Regions from separate parts of the Paenibacillus sp. BAC0078 genome, predicted to be linked through region 1. Evidence: riboswitches for the same ligand, from Rfam matches in the RefSeq annotation. Region 1 holds a riboswitch; each other region holds the start of a gene.
The links. Region 1 has a riboswitch for cobalamin ahead of ACX1DY_RS18555 (anaerobic ribonucleoside triphosphate reductase). Riboswitches for the same ligand answer to the same signal wherever they lie in the genome.
Positions count from the first base shown of each region.

Region 2: another riboswitch for cobalamin. It lies ahead of ACX1DY_RS14290 (energy-coupling factor ABC transporter permease); the one in region 1 lies ahead of ACX1DY_RS18555 (anaerobic ribonucleoside triphosphate reductase).
Region 3: another riboswitch for cobalamin. It lies ahead of ACX1DY_RS21335 (DUF4430 domain-containing protein); the one in region 1 lies ahead of ACX1DY_RS18555 (anaerobic ribonucleoside triphosphate reductase).

Region 1 is NZ_JBTLRW010000009.1:242,398-244,660, reverse strand. It holds gene ACX1DY_RS18560 (MTH1187 family thiamine-binding protein) at 1-250, opposite strand, end outside; cobalamin riboswitch at 601-832, shown strand; gene ACX1DY_RS18555 (anaerobic ribonucleoside triphosphate reductase) at 1,134-2,263, shown strand, end outside.
Region 2 is NZ_JBTLRW010000006.1:310,181-312,443, forward strand. It holds gene ACX1DY_RS14285 (ArsR/SmtB family transcription factor) at 1-503, opposite strand, end outside; cobalamin riboswitch at 660-859, shown strand; gene ACX1DY_RS14290 (energy-coupling factor ABC transporter permease) at 1,047-1,814, shown strand; gene ACX1DY_RS14295 (energy-coupling factor ABC transporter substrate-binding protein) at 1,811-2,095, shown strand; gene cbiQ (cobalt ECF transporter T component CbiQ) at 2,092-2,263, shown strand, end outside.
Region 3 is NZ_JBTLRW010000012.1:142,765-145,027, reverse strand. It holds cobalamin riboswitch at 549-755, shown strand; gene ACX1DY_RS21335 (DUF4430 domain-containing protein) at 933-2,263, shown strand, end outside.

The sequences.
Region 1 (2,263 bases):
TGTCGCGGCGGTCATCTATCTTAAGTGAAGTAGAGACACGCTGCGCACCCGCTGAGAAAGGAGATTCGTGCAGCGCTTCTACAGCAGCGAGAATCCGCGGCAGCGGTCCTTCGATAATCGTACCCATAGATGTCAGCTCGTAGGTAATGCCCTCCACCGTCTCCAGCACCCGCTGCATATCGGCCACATAGCTGCTGAGGCTGGTGCTGCCTGTGCCGATCGGAATTACGGTTACTTCGCCAATAGCCATTCGAAATCCCTCCTATATATAAGTCTCCAGTCCCTTCTATTGTAACAACTCCTGTCTGGCGTCACAAATCGCCTGAAGTCCCAGCATCCCTTCCCTCGAAATCCTATGATTGCACTCACTGCAGATATGAAGCCTTTGTGGCGTTTTTTGGGACAATTTATGAATCGGATTCGGAAAAATTTGTCGTTATTCTGTGGATTATCTGTGGATGAATTGTGGACTAACTCCGGAACATCTGTGGACTAGCTGTGGATCATCTGTGCGTAAAGCGGCTGAACCCGCCCGGGGCGCGGACTTGCAAAAAAGTATTTACAAACACAATATATTGGGTTAATTTTATATAGCGACAACAAAATATAGTGGAATCAGGTGCTTCACCTCTACAGGAGTGCTGAAGCTTAATAGGGAAGCGCGGTGCAAATCCGCTGTGGTCCCGCCACTGTAACCGGATGCTCGACAGCGTCATGAAGCGCTGCAGAGCAGTATCCTGAGGCTCACGCCACTGAGGGACATTCCCCCCTTGGGAAGGCGCCTTAAGGATTCACCGGAAGCCAGGAGACCTGCCTGTTTCCGGGCACCATCATTTACGCCTGCGAGGAACAGGAGAGGTGTCCGCATGCGGCCTGCACAAGCAGATTTAGCCTTCCCTAAGACGGGGAGCCAAGGCTGCCGATACCTGAAGGCGATATTCCCTATTGCCTTCAGGTATCGGCTTCTGCGGGAAAGCTTATTTCCATGGAGACCATCCGCAAATATCCGCGCTCCGGTTATTTGCGCCACGCATCCGGGCATTTTCCGCCTTCCTCGGCGGGAGATGCTTTTTTATTAATGTCAGTTAGCCTGGTTAGAACGTTCTTATATATCGAGAGGAGAGTGCTGCACAATGACGCTGCTGGAGAAACGGTACAACGCTGAACAAACTACACAAGAGGTTATGTTAGAGGAAGTTATCCATTTGGGGCGCGATATTATCGACAGCCGGGATTTGGATCTGCTGCGTGAGAATGCCAATTTGAACGGGGAGAGCTTTTCCGGCAAAATGAGCAAGTTCGGCAGTGAATACTCCAAGTGGTATGCCCGTAACTTCACGATGCCGCCGCAACTGGTGCAGGCTTCCCTCGATAACGTGGTGTATGTCCATGACCTGGACCAGTACGTCATCGGAACGACCAACTGCATCTTTATCCCGTTCGAGCGGCTGCTCCGCGAAGGCTTCAACACCGGCAACGGCAGTGTGCGGCCACCGAACTCGATTATGACCGCGATGTCACTGGTGGCAATTATTTTCCAGTCTCAGCAAAATGCCCAGTACGGCGGCGTGTCCGCCAACAAGCTGGATTTTGATCTGGCTCCTTATGTAACTAAGTCCTTCGCCAAGCTGTTCCGCAAGGGACTGGAGTACTTCGAAGAAGGACAAGCCGGTGAGCATCTTGGCGAAGTTAACATGAGCCGCAGCGATCTGGCTAAGCAGTATCCGCGGGCCTTCCGCTTTGCGCTGAAGGAGACGGAGAGCGAGACACTGCAGGCGGCAGAGAGCATGATACATAACCTGAATACGATGTCCAGCCGCTCGGGCGGTCAGATTCCTTTTACCAGTATTAACTATGGTACCTGCACTTCGCCAGAGGGCCAGCTTGTCATCAGCTCGCTGCTGACGGCGACCATGAACGGCCTGGGCAGCGGTGAAACGCCGGTGTTCCCTATCCAGATCTTCAAATGCAAGCAAGGTGTCAACCAGCAGCAGGGCGATCCTAACTATGAGCTGTTCCTAAAGGCCGCCGAGTGCTCCGCGCGCAGACTGTATCCGAACTTCGCCAATCTCGATGCGCCGCTCAACCTGCAATATTACGATCCGGCCGACCCGGATACTGAATTTGCAACTATGGGCTGCCGCACCCGGGTGCTTGGTGACCGCTTCGGACGCAACCACTGCTCCGGCAAAGGCAATCTGTCTTTTAACACACTCAACCTGGTGCGTCTCGGGCTGGCTCACGGCACGGTTACAGGCCGCCG
Region 2 (2,263 bases), on a different contig from region 1:
TCCGGCTGCTCACTGGACAGCAGAAAGTTGGGGATTTTATACTCGACGTAGCCTTTGCCGAACCAGAGAATCGCCGCATTCATCCGCTCCAGATCCCAGAAATAACGCGGGTCGTCGAAACTGCCGATGATTTGCTCTGTAGTGGCCAGCCCGCAGGTCGGCTCAATCTGAAAGTCGGAATAATGCCCCACGGGCAGCTCGATGCGGTAGCTTTTGCGTTCGGCTCTCCCCGGGCCGGGAAAAATAATCTCCGCACCTTCTGCGGCTAGCGTGCAGATCTTTTGCAGACCGCTCCGCCCGGGGGCCATATGTGTCTGAATCAGCCCGGCAGTCTCCAGCTTGCGGACATGCATGGTCATAATGGCGCTGCTGAGCTTGGCCGCTGATGCCAGCTCCTTAACGTTCATTGGCTGAACGGCAAGCATGCGGAGCATGCGGAGGCGCACGGCGCTCGATAAGGCTTCGTATACAGGCAGTGATTCTTCGGTAAGATCGAGTTTCATAGACAGCCTCCAGGACAGGTTAGAAAATAAGAATTCATATATAGTTAATAATTATATTATTCAAATGAGCTTCTTACAAGCTATGCAGCTCTTTACAGGGGCTTCCACTTTTATCACAGACACCGGCCGGCCATGTCCGCTATGATGTACAGGATGAATCAGCGATGAAAACAAGGTGCCTTTGATCGTACAAAGTACCTCAAGGGGTAACAGGGAATCGGGTGCAACTCCCGAGCGGTCCCGCCACTGTAAGGAAAAGCCAGCCTTCACGATGTCACTCGGCAGAGCGCCGGGGAAGACGGGGGCATGGCGCCAGCATTCCAAGCCAGGAGACCTACCTTGTTTGCGCACACACGACTCTACGCGGATAGGAGCGGTGTACGAAGAGGTTCAGAGAAGAGGGTGTGCCTGCAGAATCTTACCGGCGGGAAAGCAGCCTTCTCTTTGTGATCTTTCGACGTACATATAACTCCCACCCTCTGAGGGCGGGGGTTTTTTTTGGTTTGCAGCAGAAGAACAACTGATGAAAGGATGGAGGAGAGAATGAACAAGCGCAGTTTTTGCAGCTTCGCAGTGCTGGTTGTCGGATTTACGGTTTATTTTGCGCTGAATGAGCCGGGTACAGCCGAAGCGATGCATATTATGGAGGGCTTTTTGCCGATAGGATGGGCTGTATTCTGGTGGGTGGCCTTTGTGCCGTTCTTTGTGCTTGGAATCATGAAGCTGAAAAAGCTGACCCAAGACAATCCCGAGCTGAAGCTGCTGCTTGGGCTGTCGGGTGCTTTTACCTTTGTATTGTCCGCACTCAAAATGCCTTCGGTAACCGGGAGCAGCTCACACCCTACAGGGACGGGACTTGGCGCCGTGATGCTGGGGCCGCTGCCGATGAGCGTGATCGGTTCCATTGTGCTGCTGTTTCAGGCGCTCTTGCTGGCGCACGGCGGAATAACCACCCTCGGGGCGAATGCGTTCTCGATGGCTGTCGCGGGTCCTTTTGCCGGATATGCAATTTATAAGCTGACGATGAAGCTGACGGAACGTGAAAAGCTGGCAGTGTTCTGCGCAGCGGCGGCGGCCGATCTGATGACCTATGTTGTCACGTCCTTTCAGCTTGCGGCGGCTTTTCCGTCGGCGGACGGCGGCATGCTGGCTTCTTTTGTTAAATTCGGCGGCATCTTTGCCGTGACCCAAATTCCGCTGGCCATCAGCGAGGGGCTGCTTACCGTGCTGCTGTGGAACTGGCTGAAGGCCTATAGCCCGCAGGAACTGTCGCTCTTGAAACGGGGAGCCAAAGGAGGAAGCGCAGAGTGAAAAACAAATGGAAAAACGGGCTGATGCTGCTGGCGGTTGTTCTGCTCGTGGTGCTGCCGCTGCTGCTGGTGAACGGGGAATTCGGAGGAGCCGACGATGCGGCGGAGGGAGCGATTTCGGAGATTGATCCTAACTATAAACCTTGGTTCAAACCCCTGGCCGAGCTGCCGGGAGAAACGGAAAGTATGCTGTTTGCGCTGCAGGCGGCAATTGGAGCCGGAATTATCGGCTATACGATTGGCCTTATGAAGGGAAAACGGGAGCGTCAGCAGCAGAAATGATCAGAAGAATTGATGTGTTGTCCCACAGCAATGCGCTGCGGCAGCTCTCCCCGATGTGGAAAAGCTTGTTCGCCGCAGTCATGCTCGCGCTCTCCCATGTGCTGCATCCTGCGCTGCAGGCTGTTATCGCGCTGTGGATGATCCTGTGGTGCCTCCTGTATGCAAAAA
Region 3 (2,263 bases), on a different contig from region 1:
CTTACCTTACCCACAGTAGATCGACTTCCACAAATACTAGCAGAGGCTCAACTCAGCTCAATTTCCGGCTCCAGCGCATCTTTGCTAATTTTCGAATGCAGCTCATGAGCGCTAAGTGGATTTTCTCCCACTAATTCAAGTAACAACAAAGATATTTCAGTATTAAGTGGAAAAAAGTAAACTAATCGGGCATATTTCGTCCTCTGGTGGGGAGAAGCGCTGTTTTAGTGATACTTTTTCCACCTATTTTCCCCCTGGAGACAGTGCTGGAGGAATTAGTGTACTTTTTTCCACCTATTTCTGCCGGCCGAGCCGCTTGCCTATCGCCCTGCACGTGCCGCTGCCCATTATGCCCCGATCCGCAACCCCCGCAACTCCCGCAACTCCCGCTATTCCCGCTACCCCGCAACCCCCGCTATTCCCGCTAGTCCAGCTACCCCCGTTACTCCCCGCGCCACTTACCACCACTCCCATCCCGCCGCGGCGATGAAACAGCTTTTCTATAGACATACACGGGAATACTAGATATGATTAAGAATATTAAAATTTTATAAGCTATTGAAAAAGGTGCGGGTTCTATTCGTGAAAACAATAGAATCAGCTTAAAAGGGAAGGCCGGTGCAAGTCCGGCGCGGTCCCGCCACTGTAAATGCGGAGCGGCTCTTAGAGCGGCCACTGTCCGGATAGAAGGATGGGAAGGCCAAGAGCAGCGATGAGGCATAAGCCAGGAGACCTGCCTTTTTCTTAACTGTTTCTATTCTTCGTGGGGTGAGAATGGGGAACATTGCAGATGGACTGCGTACGGAGCTTTGAGCACCGCAGCCTTAATTTGTATTCTTCCCGGGCCGCCCTTTACGAGGGCGGTCTTTTATGTTGCAGCGGTTATTTTACTGCTGCACGGTGCAATCCATTTTATAGAAAAGAGGTTGAAAATGAAGACATTTTTATCTGCCAAGTCCTTTACGCTTGGTCTGGTCTTATTGCTGGTGCTTTCGATTACAGGGAACGCTGTTGTTCCGGCGGGAGAGGCTTTTGCCGCAGCAGAGTCCTCCGCAACTACGGGAGTTAGCAGTGTTACGGAAGCCGTATATGCGGCAGATGCTTCTGCAACTAAGGAATCCTTAGCTGCAGCTGGTGCGGTGGCATCCGGTGGAGAGGTTACTGTCTCGCAAGCTACATATACAGCTGCCGAGTATATTTTGGGCGGCGGTGTGACATCCGAATGGCAGGCTATAGGTCTGGCCCAAGCGGGTTACCGTGTGCCGGAGAGTTATGCTCAGGCGCTCGTGCAGAAGGTGCAGGCGGAGGGGGGCAGTTTCCCGAACGCTACGGACTATGCGCGGATAGTGCTCGCGGTGCGGGCGATTGGCGGCGACCCCACGAACTTTGCGGGCAGCGGCTCGGCAGCGGGCTATAATCTGCTAGAGCGCATCTATAACAGCGACAAAATCAGCGGCCAGACGCTGAATGCTCCGGTATACGCGCTGCTTGCGCTGGATTCGGGCAGCTATACGCCTCCAGCCGATGCCAAATGGAATCAGGCAAAATTGCTGAGCGAAATTCTGTCCAAACAGAACAGCGACGGCGGCTTTGCACTGTTGCCGGGAGCGAGCGACCCGGATATGACCGCGATCGTGCTGGCGGCGCTGGCTGCGCATAAAAATGATCCCGCTGCAGGAGCAGCAGGGCAAAAAGCAGTAGCCTGGCTGTCTGCCAAGCAGGGCAGCAACGGTGGCTACGGAGATAGCAGCGAAAGTGTAGCCCAGGCCATTATCGGCCTGTCTTCTTACGGCGTGGACCCTGCCAGTGCAGAGTTCACCAAAAATGGAACGGAGCTTGTAGGCAGACTGCTAAGCTTCCGTCTCGCAAGCGGAGCCTTCGCCCATACGCAGGGCGGTAGCGCCAACGCGCTGGCTACCGAGCAGGCCTTTCAGGCGCTGGTGGCTTATAACCTGTTCAGCGGCGGGGCAAACGGCAAGCTGTATGATTTTTCCAAACCGGTAGCGCAGAATCCGCTAGTCTATGTGCCGCTGGTGATCGAAGGACCGGAACAAACACTGGGCGAAGGCAAAGCCTATGCCAGCAATGCTCTTGACGCGCTTGAGAAGGTAGCTTTGGCGAAGGGGCTCAAGCTCACGAATCCTTCCGGCAGTTATGTTACGGGCATCGGCGGCATTTCAGCCGGAACCTATGGCGGCTATGACGGCTGGATGTACGCAGTATCCCGCGGCGGCGAATGGGTGAATCCTGATGTCGGAATGAA